Regions from separate parts of the Vibrio sp. V30_P3S12P165 genome, predicted to be linked through region 4. Evidence: predicted binding sites of a transcription regulator. Region 4 holds the regulator's gene; each other region holds the start of a gene.

Evidence for each region. The regulator PurR, encoded in region 4, represses purine synthesis genes. The targets are predictions, from matches to a motif close to TNANGNAAACGTTTNCNTNA.
Region 1: a site for PurR is predicted at 2,354-2,373, ahead of CAG57_RS12440 (uracil-xanthine permease family protein). Genes of this name have one in related genera too.
Region 2: a site for PurR is predicted at 1,839-1,858, ahead of glyA (serine hydroxymethyltransferase). Genes of this name have one in related genera too.
Region 3: a site for PurR is predicted at 2,319-2,338, ahead of metK (methionine adenosyltransferase). Genes of this name have one in related genera too.

What each region holds. Positions count from the first base shown of each region.
Region 1 covers NZ_WXWH01000060.1:83,375-87,573, forward strand. The annotation lists gene trmH (tRNA (guanosine(18)-2'-O)-methyltransferase TrmH) at 1-154, shown strand, start outside; gene recG (ATP-dependent DNA helicase RecG) at 225-2,303, shown strand; gene CAG57_RS12440 (uracil-xanthine permease family protein) at 2,527-3,927, shown strand; gene envZ (two-component system sensor histidine kinase EnvZ) at 4,084-4,199, opposite strand, start outside.
Region 2 covers NZ_WXWH01000046.1:57,405-61,603, reverse strand. The annotation lists gene vexH (vibriobactin export RND transporter permease subunit VexH) at 1-766, shown strand, start outside; gene CAG57_RS09875 (YitT family protein) at 834-1,436, opposite strand; gene glyA (serine hydroxymethyltransferase) at 1,914-3,164, shown strand; gene CAG57_RS09865 (hypothetical protein) at 3,244-3,570, opposite strand; gene lipA (lipoyl synthase) at 3,697-4,199, opposite strand, start outside.
Region 3 covers NZ_WXWH01000005.1:34,554-38,752, forward strand. The annotation lists gene CAG57_RS00900 (LysR family transcriptional regulator) at 1-7, shown strand, start outside; gene tkt (transketolase) at 165-2,162, opposite strand; gene metK (methionine adenosyltransferase) at 2,484-3,638, shown strand; gene CAG57_RS00915 (SprT family zinc-dependent metalloprotease) at 3,702-4,199, shown strand, end outside.
Region 4 covers NZ_WXWH01000030.1:189,996-194,194, forward strand. The annotation lists gene mukF (chromosome partition protein MukF) at 1-365, opposite strand, end outside; gene cmoM (tRNA uridine 5-oxyacetic acid(34) methyltransferase CmoM) at 367-1,155, opposite strand; gene elyC (envelope biogenesis factor ElyC) at 1,244-2,065, shown strand; gene purR (HTH-type transcriptional repressor PurR) at 2,485-3,495, shown strand; cyclic di-GMP riboswitch class I at 3,635-3,719, shown strand; gene CAG57_RS06525 (TfoX/Sxy family DNA transformation protein) at 3,834-4,199, shown strand, end outside.

The sequences.
Region 1 (4,199 bases), on a different contig from region 4:
ATCCGAGCAGACCATTCAACGCATTTTGTTTGAACGAGGCCATCCGGTCTTAGCCAAGGTCGCTAAACGCAAAGGGCTGCCTTACCCATCATTAAATGAAAAAGGCGAGATTATCGCCGACCCAAATTGGTGGAACGCGATGCAACGCGGATAATTTCCCTGTACAAATACACAGCTCAATGGTTGAATAAAGCCCATTGAGCCTAACTCAGTGGGTTGATCCTATGTCGCAACTTCTTTCAGCTATCCCGTTAACGTCACTCTCTGGTGTCGGCGCTAAAGTCGCTGAAAAATTGGCTAAAGTTGGCTTACACAGCGTACAAGATCTACTTTTCCATTTACCGCTGCGCTACGAAGACCGTACTCGAATTTATCCCATCATCAAACTCCACCCTGGGTTATGGGCAGCAGTACAAGGTAAGGTCATGGCGGTGGACACCCATTTTGGTCGTAAAAAAATGCTCACGGTCAAAATCAGTGATGGCAATGGCACCCTCACCTTACGCTTCTTCAACTTTACTGCGGCGATGAAAAATAATTTTGCCGAGGGAAAACCCATCTACGCTTACGGTGAAATCAAGCGTGGTCATCAGGGGTTAGAAATCATCCATCCTGACTACCAGTTTTTTACCGCCACGCAAGAGAGCGTCACCGAAACCCACTTAACCCCCGTGTATCCCACCACTGAAGGGTTACGGCAAACCACCTTGCGTAACCTCACTGAGCAAGCGTTAAGTTTACTCGATAAAGCGGCGGTGGATGATCTATTACCCAGTGGGTTATATCCTAATCAACTGACTCTCGCTCAAGCACTGCACACCATTCATCGTCCTCCGGCAGGCCTCGACCTCACCCTCTTTGATCAAGGGCGTCATCCCGCTCAACTTCGCTTGATCATGGAAGAATTATTGGCCCAAAACTTATCCATGCTAGCGGTGCGCAGTCAAGGCCAGCAAGATACGGCCCTTCCGTTGCCAGAATGCCAGCAATTAAAACATCAATTGTTAGCTCAATTGCCTTTTAGCCCAACCCAAGCCCAAGCTCGCGTGGTGCGTGAAATCGAAGCCGACCTTGCTAAACCGCACCCAATGATGCGTTTAGTTCAAGGTGATGTGGGTTCAGGAAAAACCCTTGTTGCCGCCCTAGCCGCAGTTCGAGCTATCGAACACGGTTATCAAGTCGCACTGATGGCTCCGACCGAACTGCTGGCAGAACAGCACGCGATTAATTTTAGCCAATGGCTTGAACCGATGGGTATTGCTGTCGGCTGGTTAGCGGGTAAATTGAAAGGTAAAGCCAAACAAACTGAACTTGCCCGCATTGCCAGTGGTGAGGCGCAAATGGTGGTGGGCACACATGCGCTCTTTCAAGAGCAAGTGGCGTTTCATCAACTCGCGTTAGTGATTATTGATGAGCAACACCGCTTTGGTGTCCATCAACGTCTTGAGCTGCGTGAGAAAGGCGCTAAACAAGGAGCGTATCCACATCAGTTAATTATGACCGCCACACCCATTCCTCGCACCTTAGCCATGACTGCTTACGCCGATTTAGAAACCTCAGTGATTGACGAACTGCCTCCCGGTCGAACACCGATTCAGACCGTGGCGATTCCAGACACCAAACGCGCAGACATCATTGAACGGGTTCGACACGCTTGCCTTAACGAACATAAACAAGCGTATTGGGTTTGTACTTTAATTGATGAATCAGAAGTCTTGGAGGCACAAGCGGCTGCCGATACCGCACAAGAACTGCAGCAACAATTAGCCGAACTCAATATTGGTTTAGTTCATGGGCGAATGAAAGCAGCTGAAAAACAGCAAGTTATGCAAGCCTTCAAGGACAACCAACTGCATCTACTGGTCGCGACGACCGTTATCGAAGTTGGGGTCGATGTCCCAAATGCCAGTTTAATGATCATTGAAAACCCAGAGCGCTTAGGATTAGCACAACTGCACCAATTACGTGGCCGAGTCGGACGAGGCTCTGTCGCCAGCCATTGCGTCTTGCTTTACCACGCCCCACTCTCAAAAACCGCTCAAAAACGCCTTGGCGTATTACGCGAAAGCAATGATGGTTTTGTTATCGCGCAGCGCGATTTAGAGATTCGAGGCCCGGGCGAACTCTTGGGCACCAAGCAGACCGGCCTAGCCGATTTTAAAATTGCCGATTTAATTCGCGATCAATCGCTGATTCCTGAAGTACAACGCCTTGCGCGTCATATTCACGATCACTATCCCACCAATGCGAAAGCGATTATTGAGCGTTGGTTAGCAGAACGAGACGTTTACGCCAAAGCCTAATTGCGGTGGCGTACTTTTACCCACCATAACAGAGCAAGGGATCAACGCCCAAAAGCAATCGTTTGCTTTTTTGATAAAAACCTCTATAATCGCCGCCCAAAATAACCTGATGGTTATTAACACTCAGAGTTGAGCCTGATTAACAGCAATCACAGGTAAACACTCAACTCGACGGTGACTGCCCATTCAGCGCACTCAGCCAGACACGATTAGGAATAACACCATGAGTCAGCCACACGCTTCACGCCAATCGGACTTGATCTATCAATTAAATGATCGTCCACCTCTACCACAAACCCTATTTGCGGCACTGCAACACTTGCTTGCCATGTTTGTTGCGGTCATCACACCGTCCTTGATTATTTGTCAATCATTAGGGGTTCCTGCGGATCAAACCAACACCATCATTAGCATGTCGCTGTTTGCCTCTGGCTTATCATCCTTTATTCAGATTCGCACCTTCGGCCCGATTGGCTCCGGTTTGCTCTCTATTCAAGGCACCAGCTTTAACTTTTTAGGCCCAATTATTGGCGCAGGTTTAGCGTTAAAAGCTGGTGGTGCCGATATCTCCAGCATGATGGCGGCCATCTTTGGTACCATTTTAGTCGCCTCTTTTGCGGAAATTTTGCTCTCGCGCGTTTTGCAGTTTGCCCAACGTATCATCACCCCATTAGTGTCCGGTATTGTGGTAACCTTGATCGGCTTAACCTTGGTGCAAGTTGGCCTTGTCTCTATCGGCGGTGGTTATGCCGCATTAAGTGATGGCACGTTCGGCAGTTTAGATAAGCTAGCGTTAGCGGGCACCGTATTGGCCTTGATTGTGATCTTAAATCGCGCCCGAAACCCTTATGTCCGAGTCGCTTCGATTGTGATTGCCATGGTGGTGGGGTATATCATGGCTTACTTGATGGGCATGGTGGATACCAGCCAAAAGCCAGAAAGTAGCTTGATGGCGCTGCCGATCCCAATGCAGTACGGGCTCAGTTTTGATTGGTCGTTATTTATTCCTTTAGTTCTTATTTTCTTGATCACCGCGTTAGAGGCAATTGGAGACATTACCGCCACATCGGAAGTGTCTGGCGAGCCGGTCAAAGGCCCAATTTATATGAAACGGATTAAGGGCGGCGTCTTGGCCGATGGCCTGAACTCGGCCCTAGCGGCTGTCTTTAATAGTTTTCCTAATTCCACGTTTAGCCAAAACAATGGGGTAATTTTGCTCACCGGTGTCGCCAGCCGTTATGTCGGATACTTTATTGCCGCAATGTTGGTTTTACTGGGTTTATTTCCCGGAGTGGCAAGTTTTGTACAACTGATCCCAGAGCCGGTACTCGGGGGGGCCACCATTGTGATGTTCGGCACTATTGCCGCAGCCGGGGTACGAATTATTTCTCGCGTTGACCTCGACCGACGTGCGATTTTGATTATGGCTCTGTCGTTTTCAATGGGCTTAGGTATTGCACAAAAACCAGAAATTCTGCAATTTATGCCCGAGTTTATTAAGAGTATTTTCTCATCTGGCGTCGCCGCAGGTGGCATTACCGCCATTGTGCTTAACTTGCTGTTACCCGAGCATAACGCTCGCGCTAAAGCAACCAGAACCGAGCAAGCCCTAGAGCAAGAATAAAATGCCCGCAATGCTTATCGCGCTCGCGTCACCGAGGATAACTGTACTTTCTTCACATGATAGTCAATAAACTTGATGACGCTTAATATTTAAACCCAGTTAGAACATCTCGCACCTTCCCCCAAGCCGGTTGTTCTGGGCAACCGCTTCAATAATCTAACGAGATTGGGTTGGGAAACTGAGTTGAATTTTTAAGCCGCCTTCGGCACGGTTATTGAGCACCACCGCACCATGGTGCTGGCTTACAATCCGTTTTACAATCGCCAGCCCAA
Region 2 (4,199 bases), on a different contig from region 4:
GATCACTCAGATTGAAGAGGTTGCATCACCCATTCGGCTTTCCCATTATAATAAGCAAAAAGCAATCACCATTACGGCTAACTTAGTCGAAGGGTATACGTTAGGCCAAGCTTTGGACTTTCTAGATCAAAAAGCGATAAAGCTATTGCCCAGTGATATTACCGTTAGTTATTCAGGCGAATCGAAAGATTTTAAAGAGAATCAATCGAGTGTTGTGGTGGTTTTTGCATTAGCACTGCTTGTTGCCTATCTGGTATTGGCTGCCCAGTTTGAAAGTTTTATCAATCCTCTGGTGGTGATGTTTACCGTACCAATGGGCGTGTTTGGTGGTTTCATCGGATTGTTTGTCATGGAGCAGGGGCTGAATATCTATAGTCAGATTGGCATGATTATGCTGATTGGTATGGTGACCAAAAACGGCATTCTCATCGTTGAGTTTGCCAACCAACTGCGAGATCGTGGTTATGAATTCGAACAGGCTATTATTGATGCGTCTGCACGCCGTTTAAGGCCAATTTTGATGACCGCATTCACCACCTTAGCTGGTTCTGTTCCACTGATTCTTTCCACGGGGGCTGGGTATGAAAGTCGAGTATCGGTGGGGACGGTGATTTTCTTCGGTATGGGGTTTGCTTCGTTTGTGACCCTGTTTGTGGTGCCCGCCATGTATCGGCTACTGTCTCAAGCGACTCGTTCTCCTGGTTATGTAGAATCTGAACTTAACAAAGCGTTAAGCCATGATGTGAAAGGTAGAGCGAGCCATTAATGGCTGATAATGATAAATCTTGAGCCGACCATGTTCGTCGGCTTAAGATCTGCTAGAGGGCTTCGAATTAAGGTTGGTAAGTCACTTTATAGCGAGTGGGTTTATGATTCATTGCCAATACAATATTAAGAATCAATGCCCCAAAAATCGAAAGCAGGATCGTAATCGGTGAGACAAGCAATAATGAGCTGGCCAAAATGATCCCATCAATGGCCATTTGTGTTTTACCGACAGAAATAGCATATCGATCTTGAATATATAGGCAAAGCACATTAAACCCGCCCAGGCTTGCACGGTGGCGGAAAAGAATCAGCATACCCAAGCCCATCAGCAAACCTCCTGCCAAAGCACAATAAAAGGGATTTACAGTGTTGAGTGAAATAAATAGCGATAAGTGATCGGCGAAGAGAGAGACCAAAGCACCACATATCACACTATTTAAAGCAAATCGACGGCCAAAACGACGCCAAGCCAACAGATAAAATGGGCTATTGGCGATAAAGTAAAGAACGCCGAATGACCAAGGTAGCAAATGGGTCAAGAGCAATGCGAGCCCGGCGGTTCCTCCAGTAAGCAGCTCTCCAGCTTGAAGAAAAAAAACGCCTTGAGCGACTAAAAAGGTGCCAGTTAACATCGCGATAATATCTTCTTTATGGGTATGTTTTTCCATATTGACCAATATGTTCCCTATTTTTTCAGTTTGAGTATAGTGGCTGGTGGTCTTTCCTTGTCCGACTTGAACGAGGACGATGATCAGCCAAAATGTATAAATAAGTCGTAGTCGGTTGGTGAGAAGGGAAATCGACTTATTCGGTCTATTTAGACCAGTAATCCGGTATACTAATGAAAACTCATTATTTTCGGTAGCAAGCGGAACAAAATTAAGGTACACCTATGTCACTGGCGCTTTACAGCGTGTAAAGCGTAAAATTGACACTTCGACAAGTGGTGCGCTTTTCCCAAGCGATAAGATGAAAAAACTTGTCCGTCATTATGAAAAAACTGCATGATATTTTGTGTGATTTGGGCTTTATGCTAAAGAACAAATTAGGTAGAATACGCCCCATTAGGGTGACGAAAACGTTTGCGTTTGGGTCATTGTGTGGTTTTTAGCTAATTTCAGATAAATCTGAGTCAGGAGATACAGATGCTTAAGCGTGATATGAATATCGCTGATTACGATGCGGAGCTATTCGCAGCAATTCAAGAAGAAACCCTTCGCCAAGAAGAACACATCGAGCTTATTGCTTCAGAAAACTACACTAGCCCACGGGTTATGGAAGCGCAAGGTTCTCAATTAACCAACAAATACGCAGAAGGTTACCCCGGTAAACGCTATTATGGTGGCTGTGAATACGTTGATAAAGCAGAAGCATTAGCGATTGATCGCGCTTGTCAGCTATTTGGCTGTGAATATGCGAACGTTCAGCCGCACTCAGGTTCACAGGCAAACAGTGCCGTGTATATGGCACTGCTTAACCCAGGCGACACGGTTCTGGGGATGAGTTTAGCGCACGGTGGTCATTTAACTCACGGCTCCCCGGTAAACTTCTCTGGCAAGCTTTACAACATTATTCCTTATGGCATTGATGAGAGCGGTCAGATTAACTATGACGAAATGGAAGCCCTTGCGATTGAGCATAAACCTAAAATGATCATTGGTGGTTTCTCTGCTTACTCACAAATCGTTGATTGGAAACGGATGCGTGAAATTGCGGATAAAATTGATGCGTATTTATTTGTCGACATGGCTCACATTGCTGGTTTGGTGGCTGCAGGGGTTTATCCAACACCAGTACCCTATGCACATGTTGTCACCACAACAACGCACAAAACGTTAGCGGGGCCGCGCGGTGGTTTGATTTTGTCAAACGCAGGCGAAGAGTTGTATAAAAAACTCAACTCAGCGGTATTCCCTGGTGGTCAAGGTGGCCCTCTAATGCACGTAATCGCGGCTAAAGCGGTGGCATTTAAAGAAGCGATGGAGCCTGAATTTAAAGCTTATCAAACTCGTGTGGTACAAAATGCTAAAGCGATGGTGAGCCAGTTCCAAGCTCGTGGTTATAAAATTGTATCCAATGGTACTGAAAACCATCTATTTTTGGTCGATCTGATTGATAAAGATATTACCGGTAAAGATGCTGACGCTGCGCTAGGTGCCGCGAATATTACCGTCAATAAAAACTCGGTACCTAACGATCCTCGTAGCCCATTTGTTACGTCTGGTATCCGTGTTGGTAGCCCAGCGATTACTCGCCGTGGTTTTACGGAGCAAGATGCGAAAGATTTGGCGAACTGGATGTGTGATGTCTTAGATAACATCAACGATCCTGCCGTCATTGAAGCGACGAAACAGAAAGTCTTAGCGATTTGTAAGCGCTTACCTGTGTACGCATAACGGCTAGTGGTTTTATTGGAAAATAAGGCCCGCATTGGCGGGCCTTATTTATAGACGAATGAGTCAATCATTGGCGATACTATTTTGAAATGCTTAGCAAGGTGCCTGACTTGCATTGAAAAAGATAGTACTTACTACTTTCGCTAAATTTACCTAACCCTTCACCATCACAATAATCAATGTTGATATCTCGCATGGTGTTTAATGTCTTTTCACTTTGTAGAGCAAACTTAGAGCCATCGGCGCAGACAATACGTACTCGACCATCATCACTGACCGAATAGATATTCACTTCGGTATTACACAGCTCAAAAGAGGCTTCACGAAAATTATCTTGTTGGGTATTAGAGCTACACCCAGCAGTCACTGCTACGGCTAGTAAAGCAAGAAAGCCGACTTTATTCATTAGCATGATCCTTATTGTCTAGATAGCGATGTTCTGTTTGCCCAAGCTAATCATTATTATTGATGTATTTGTTTAGTTTAATAAAAAAGTCGACATTTTGTCGACTTTTCTGCTATTCAGATGAATCTATTTAACTTCCATGCCTTTCGCTTGCAAATCAGCATGGTAGGAAGAGCGTACAAATGGCCCGCAAGCAGCATGGGTAAAGCCAAGCTCAAGGGCGATTTCTTTTAGCTCATCAAACTCTTCAGGTGGGACGTAGCGTTCAACCGGTAAGTGGTGGCGACTGGGGGCTAGATATTGGCCTAGCGTTAACATGGTGACACCGTGTGCACGCAAGTCTTTGAGTACTTCAATGATCTCTTCTTTGGTTTCCCCAAGCCCCATCATTAAGCCTGATTTAGTTGGGACATCTGGGTGTCTTTCTTTAAATTTTTTCAACAGTTCAAGTGACCACTTGTAGTTTGCTCCGGGGCGAGCTTTACGATACAAACGAGGGGCGGTTTCAAGGTTATGGTTAAAAACATCGGGTGGATTATCATTGAGTTTATCTAAAGCGATATCCATGCGACCCCGAAAATCGGGTACTAGTGTTTCTATTCGAATGCCTGGGTTGAGTGCTCGGATCT
Region 3 (4,199 bases), on a different contig from region 4:
AGATTAAACATCATATACCCAAACAACTTGGAGGCGATGTGATTCGGTCAACGAACGTAGCCAACACCCCAGCAACTTCAAGTAAGAAGGGGATAAGCGGTAAAAAAGAAAAAGCCTTAGTTTCAATACTAAGGCTTCGTTTATCTGCTGCGTTTAGCGGTTGATTATGCCAGTAATTCGTTGGCTGTTTTCACGACATTTTCTGTCGTAAAACCAAACATTTTGAACAACTGATCCGCGGGCGCTGATTCACCAAAAGTCGTCATGCCGATGATCTTGCCGCCAAAACCAACGTACTTATACCAGAAATCAGCAATGCCTGCTTCAATCGCGATACGTTTGGTCACGTCTGCGGGTAATACCGCTTCACGATACGCGGCATCTTGCTTATCAAAGGTATCGGTAGAAGGCATTGAGACCACACGCACCTGTTTACCTTGCGCAGTCAGCTCTGCCGCTGCATTAATCGCTAGCTCAACTTCAGAGCCGGTCGCAATCAAAATAAGCTCTGGTTTGCCAGCGCAATCGTTAAGGATGTAACCCCCTTTGGTAATATCAGCCACTTGCGCTTCAGTGCGAGGTTGCTGAGCGAGATTTTGACGCGAGAAGATCAACGCGGAAGGCGCATCTTTACGCTCAATCGCCAGTTTCCAAGCAACGGCTGATTCCACTTGGTCACAAGGACGCCATGTGCTCATGTTTGGTGTTAAACGCAGGGAAGCCATTTGCTCCACCGGTTGGTGAGTTGGGCCATCTTCACCGAGACCAATCGAGTCATGGGTATACACTTGGATGTTTTGTACTTTCATCAACGCAGCCATACGCATCGCGTTACGGGCGTATTCCATAAACATCAGGAAGGTCGCACCGTAAGGAACGAAGCCGCCATGCAGAGCGATACCATTGATGATCGCCGTCATGCCAAATTCACGCACGCCATAATGGATATAATTACCGGAAAAATCTTCTGCCGTCAGAGATTGAGATCCTGACCACATAGTGAGGTTTGATGGCGCTAAGTCCGCCGAGCCGCCCATAAATTCTGGCAATAACTTACCAAACGCTTCGAGCGCGTTTTGAGACGCTTTACGTGAAGCAATATTGGCAGGGTTGGCTTGCAGGTTAGCGATAATCTCGCTGGTGGCAGCTTCCCAATTAGCTGGCAATTCACCCGCTACGCGGCGTTTGTATTCTGCGGCTTCTGCTGGGTAAGCTTTCGCGTAAGCAGCAAATTTCTCATTCCAAGCCGCTTCTTTGCTTGCACCGACTTGTTTAGCATCCCACTGTGCATAAATATCCGCAGGAATTTCAAATGGTGCGTGTTCCCAACCTAAGAATTCACGAGCCGCTTTGATTTCATCGTTGCCTAGTGGCGCACCATGGCAATCGTGTGAGCCGGCTTTATTAGGAGAGCCAAACCCGATAATGGTTTTGGTACAAATGAGGGTTGGGCGAGACGTTTCCGCTTTTGCCGCTTCGATCGCGGCATGAATCGCATCCGCATCATGGCCGTCAACCGCTGGGATCACATGCCAACCGTAAGCTTCAAAGCGTTTTGGTGTATCGTCAGAGAACCATCCTTCTACATGACCATCAATAGAGATGCCGTTGTCATCCCAAAAAGCAATCAGTTTGCCAAGGCCAAGCGTACCAGCAAGTGAACACGCTTCATGAGAAATGCCTTCCATTAAGCAGCCATCACCCATAAACACATAAGTAAAGTGATCGACAATATCGTGGCCTGGTTTATTAAATTGAGCGGCTAATGCTTTTTCTGCAATCGCCATCCCCACGGCATTAGTAATGCCTTGCCCGAGTGGGCCAGTTGTTGTTTCAATACCTGGCGCATAACCATATTCTGGGTGGCCTGGCGTTTTCGAGTGTAACTGACGGAAATTTTTTAGATCGTCAATCGAAAGCTCGTATCCTGTTAGGTGTAACAGTGAGTAAATTAGCATAGAACCGTGACCATTAGACAAGACAAAACGGTCGCGATCAGCCCAGTGTGGGTTTTGTGGATTGTGGTTTAAATGTGAACGCCACAGCACTTCAGCGATATCCGCCATCCCCATCGGGGCACCCGGGTGGCCAGAATTAGCTTTTTGAACGCCGTCCATGCTCAGAGCACGGATCGCATTGGCAAGTTGTTTGCGAGAAGACATGTCAACTCCTAAATGGGAAGTAAGCGAGATGAGTAAAAATCGAGGTCAGTATTGTCGCAAAGCCCCTCGGGCTCTGCAAACCTTTTGCTGGTGATTTATTCTATTTTTGCAAGGTGTTACCACATATTTCGGTATAACGATAAAAATCTTATAATTTTGAGCAAACGTTTGGCTATAAGATAAACTAAAAAAGAGCTTGTAATTTAAGCGCTGAAAACTAGAATAGACGTCTAGATGTAGAAACGCCTACATATTGAACAATTTCATCGTTCAGTCATTCTCGTTGACTGCTCGTTACTGATATAACTTTTTGGAGCTATCATGGCTAAACACTTGTTTACTTCTGAATCCGTATCAGAAGGTCATCCAGATAAAATTGCCGACCAAATCTCTGACGCGGTACTTGATGCCATTTTAGAACAAGATCCGAAAGCACGCGTCGCCTGTGAGACTTATGTCAAAACTGGCATGGTGATGGTTGGCGGCGAAATCACCACTTCAGCTTGGGTCGACATTGAAGAACTCACTCGTCACACTGTACGTGAGATTGGTTACACTCACTCGGATATGGGATTTGATGCCAATTCATGTGCAGTACTCAATACGATTGGCAAACAATCTCCAGATATAAATCAAGGGGTTGACAAAGCTGATCCGAAAGAACAAGGCGCGGGCGACCAGGGCATCATGTTTGGTTATGCGTGTAATGAAACTGACGTACTCATGCCGGCCCCCATTACTTATGCTCATCGCTTAATGCAACGCCAAGCTGAAGTTCGTAAAAACGGTACGCTTGAATGGCTACGCCCTGATGCGAAATCGCAAGTTACCTTCCAATATGATCAAGGAAACATCGTCGGCATCGACGCTGTCGTTCTGTCAACGCAACACAGTGATTCGGTTTCCACCGCCGATCTACGTGAAGGCGTCATGGAGGAAATCATCAAACCCGTTTTACCAGCCGAATGGTTAAGCAAAGAGACCAAATTCTTTATCAACCCAACGGGTCGTTTCGTGATTGGTGGCCCAATGGGCGACTGTGGCTTAACCGGACGTAAAATTATCGTTGATACCTATGGCGGCGCAGCTCGCCACGGTGGTGGAGCATTCTCAGGTAAAGATCCATCCAAAGTTGACCGTAGCGCTGCTTATGCTGCTCGTTATGTGGCGAAAAACATTGTGGCCGCGGGTATGGCTGATCGTTGTGAAATTCAGCTTTCCTACGCGATTGGCGTAGCTGATCCAACGTCTATTATGGTGGAGACTTTTGGCACAGAAAAAGTCTCACATGATATTATCATTGAGGCGGTACGCCAATTATTTGATCTCCGCCCTTATGGGTTACAAGAGATGCTGAACTTACTGCAACCAATTTATAAGAAAACCGCAGCCTATGGCCACTTTGGTCGAGAGGAATTCCCATGGGAAGCAACCGATAAAGCGGCCCAATTGCGTGATTTTGCTGGTATTAAGTAAATCAATACTTATTGATATAATAGAACCTCAGCCTCGGCTGGGGTTTTTTATTGGGAGTTCCCCTTGCTTGACTTTGAATTACACTATCGCGCTCACCGGCAAATAGAACACTGCATCAAACTGGCTAGTGACTATTTTGCTTATCCATTCCCTCTGCCGAGTCTCAACTTTAAACTGCGAGGCAAAACGGCAGGAAAAGCCTATCTTCAGCTATGGGAAATTCGTTTAAATCCTATTTTATTTATAGAAAACACACATGCGTTTCTCTCCGAAGTCATCCCCCATGAAATTGCCCACCTCATCACTTATCATCAATATGGTCGAGTTCGTCCTCATGGTGCAGAATGGCAACAGATAATGTCACAGGTGTTTCAGTGTGTTCCGCGCACCACTCACTCGTTTAATGTCCATTCTGTCCAAGGTAAAACATTCGAATATCGGTGTTCATGCCAAAGCTATCCGCTGTCGATACGCCGCCATAATAAAGTATTACGTCAACAAGCCACTTATCGCTGCCGACGCTGTCAACAGCCACTACATTTTACCGGCCAACAGCTAACT
Region 4 (4,199 bases):
TGACGAAGGTAGTAGTCAGTGATCCCCATTGCAAGTGGTGAAAGACGATAGATACTCATTCCTTCTGTCACTTCGCTAGTAAATCGACTGATCAAGCGCTGTTTGACTAATTCATTAATGGCATTATTTGCTCGAAAAGCCGAAGGCTCCCCCGTATCCGTAAATAGTCGAGTTACAATGGCAAAAGCATCATGCAACTCGCCTTCACCAAGCTCTTCATCAAACCGTTCATGGCTCAACACGGCAATGGCAATTAAAAAAGCTAACCGCTCTGCACTGAGGTTCAAGGAGAAATCATGCTGCTTAACCCAACTCACCAATTCATCAATGGGCTGCTCTGCAGCGTTTTGAGTTAATTCACTCATGTTATACCTGTTCTTTTTTCTTAGCCCAAACATGGATATAGCGACCTAATGATAGATAAGGTTCTTGACGGCAATAATGTCGTTCCAGAGCCAAAAGATCTTCATATTGATATTCACCCATATTTTGCATGTTACCAATATAGTCACTAAAACAGCGAATACCGGATTTTCCACAAATTTCAAATCCGGCTTGTTCAATCCACTGATAAACGTCGGTCGGCAATAAACCTTGTTGAGGCTGAAGTTTAAAACGTTTGCGGTGGGGCATTCCCGCTAGAATATGAGGAATATTGCCACACACTGCATTTTTGTACACCAAGCCATGTTGGTTATAAAACATAATCGATGCCATTCCACCCACTCGCACTTGGTTCAACAAATGGTGCAATGCCTGTTGAGGATCTGCCAACCATTCCATGACTGCATGGAACATCACGATGTCGACAGGTGCTGGTAAATGTTTATCGATCGCTTGGACAGGGGTATGTACAAAGCAATACCGTTCAAGTAAACCGTTCTGAATAACCGCCTGTTTTGCCAAATGCAACATTTCAGAAGAAAGATCGCATAGAGTGACATTGTGACCAAATTTCGCTAATCTTTGTGACATCTGTGCCAAACCACCGCCCGCGTCTAAAATGTGCAACGGAGCTTGTGCTTCATCGAAATGGGTAAGTAGACTCATGAGGTCTTGCCAAACAATTACTTGGCGAATCTCACCTTTGTCAGAACCATAAATGTTTTTTGCAAATTTGTGGGCAATATCGTCGAAATTACGGTCTTCTGTCACTGTGGCTTGAGCTATGATAATCAATCGTGCTGCTATTCTGTCATAGGAATGGCAGGAATAAAGAATCTTTCGCTGATTTTACTATCAAGTGCTGTTTTTTCGGACTATTTTGTTTATGTTTGAGCTGAAAAAAATCGTTTCCTCGCTTCTGATGCCTTTGCCAGCACTGCTGATCATTGGTTTTGTCGGTTTAATGTTAATCATGTTTACCGCCAAACGTAAAACAGGCTGTCTTGTGGTGCTCTTTGCATTGAGCGGTCTGTTTTTAATTGCCTTTCAACCCCTTTCTAGCCGCCTCTTAATGCCTTTAGAGCGTCAATACAGCGCGTTTCTGCCCGTCGACGGTTCCGTTGATTATGTGATGGTGCTTGGCAATGGCCATGTTGTGGATGGTACGATTCCACCCACCTCGGAGTTAACTCGAACGGCATTGATGCGCTTAACGGAAGGCATCCGTATTTTACACATGTACCCTGGCGCTAAGCTGATTTTATCAGGCTATGCCGGTGGTACTGAATTTAGCCATGCGAGAATGCTCGCCAAGGTGGCTCTCGCGCTTGGTGTGTCAAAATCTGATATTATTTTACTGGAAACCGCACAAGATACTTGGGAAGAAGCGCGGCAAGCTGCTGCTTTTGTTCAGCATAAAAAACTGGTTCTTGTCACTTCTGCAAGTCATATGGCACGAGCGATGAATGAATTTCACTCTGTTGGACTCACGCCTATCCCTGCTCCGACCAACTACCTAGCCCAAACGAAGGTGAGTCAAGCTTGGGATAAATACATTCCCAAAGCCAAATATCTAGAACAAACAGAGCGCTATTGGTTTGAAACGATGGGACTGATGTGGCAATCAATGCGAGATTGGGTCAGTCAGCATAACAACGCTGAACTCAGTGATACTCAATAACCAATAAACCAGCAAATCAAGATACACGGCTCTTGCTCACAAATTGCTACGTTTACTGACAATTTTGTATGGTTATAATGCATATTTAAGCTAAATTTCATTGCGGGTTGAGTCGTTGCAGTCTAAAATCTTGCTCGCTACTGACAAGATGAATGTAAAAATCAAGCCGCTATTTAACAGCGGTTTTTGTTTTTTTATTACTTTTAGGCTAATTAAAGCCGGTGCCCAAATCATGAAGCGTTATCGTCAAGCAACAGGCAAAATGGCTATTTTTCTCAGCCAGTATCATAAAATCAACATCGCCTATCGCATCATAACGCCGAATGCCCCTATCAGAGGGAAGCCTGGGTATAACTACTGCTGCACTCAATGAAGTGAAAGCCTATGCCGGCTCCAGCAGTCATTGATAGGATAAATTTATGGCTACGATTAAAGACGTTGCACGCTTAGCGGGTGTATCCACAACGACCGTATCTCATGTGATCAACAAAACCCGTTTTGTTGCAGAAACGACACAAGAAAAAGTACTCGAAGCAGTTAAGCAACTGAACTACGCACCAAGCGCGGTGGCAAGGAGCTTAAAATGCAACACAACACGTACAATTGGTATGCTCGTCACGCAATCAACCAATCTTTTCTTTTCTGAAGTGATTGATGGGGTTGAAAGTTATTGCTACCGCCAAGGGTATACATTGATTTTATGTAATACCGGTGGGATTTATGAAAAACAACGTGACTACATTCGCATGTTGGCAGAAAAACGTGTCGATGGCATGTTGGTCATGTGCTCTGACTTAACAGAAGAGTTACTGGAAATGCTCGAAAGCCACCCAGACATTCCTAAAGTCATTATGGATTGGGGGCCAGAAACATCTCAAGCGGATAAGATCATTGATAACTCAGAAGAAGGGGGTTATCTCGCAACGAAGTATCTGATTGAGAAAGGGCATAAAGCTATCGCTTGTCTTAGTGGTCATTTTGTCAAAGCCGCTTGCCAAGAACGGATTACTGGATTTCGTCGTGCCATGGCCGAAGCGAACCTTCCCGTTAATGATGATTGGATTTTAGAAGGTAACTTTGAATGTGATACCGCCGTTTTAGCGGCCGATAAAATTCTCGCCATGGATACTCGCCCAACCGCTGTATTTTGTTTTAATGATACGATGGCACTTGGCTTAATCAGCCGTTTACAACAACGTGGAGTTAGAGTTCCTGACGACATGTCCATTATCGGATACGATAATATTGAACTTGCTGAATATTTTTCGCCACCATTAACTACCATTCACCAGCCCAAACGCCGAGTCGGTAAAAATGCCTTTGAAATACTGCTGGAACGAATTAAAGATAAAGAACACGAACGCCGTACATTTGAAATGCATCCAGAAATTGTTGAACGCGATACGGTACGAGACTTAACCAAAAAATGATGGATAAGCGTAACTAAACCGATTAAAATCACTAAAAATCGAACCAGAGTCACATTTTCAAAAAAATGAAAAGTGACAACGGTTCAGTTTTAATGACTTTATCATCCGTATTCTGAGGTAATACTCGGAATACAGTATGTCACGCACAGGGCAAACCATCTGAAAGGGTGGGACGCAAAGCCTCCGGCCTAAACCCGAATGTGGTAGGTAGCGGGGTTGCCGATGGCTAAACTGCATAGACAGGAAGTTAACTTCTTATTGACATCTTTTAGCAGTTTTTTGCTAGTCTCTCGGACCTGATTTGGTGGCGAATTAGTTAATACACCGAGATTTACAACATGGATAAACCCGTATTAAAAGACTCAATGCGACTTTTTGAGCCACTTGGCCGTATCAAATCGCGTTCAATGTTTGGTGGTTTTGGCATTTTTACTAATGACACGATGTTTGCGTTAGTGGTTAATAACCAACTGCATATACGAGCAAACGATAAATTAGCCGCCAAATTTAAACAACAAGGTTATCAACCCTATGTGTATACAAAAAAAGGGTTCCCCGTTGTGACCAAATATTATGCTTTTCCTGAAACGAGCTGGTCAGATCCGCAATTCATCTTATCTGAGGCACAATCCGCTTTAAAAATTGCTCAACTTGAACGAGACAACCAAGAGCAATCAAAACCAGAACGGCTGAAAGATTTACCA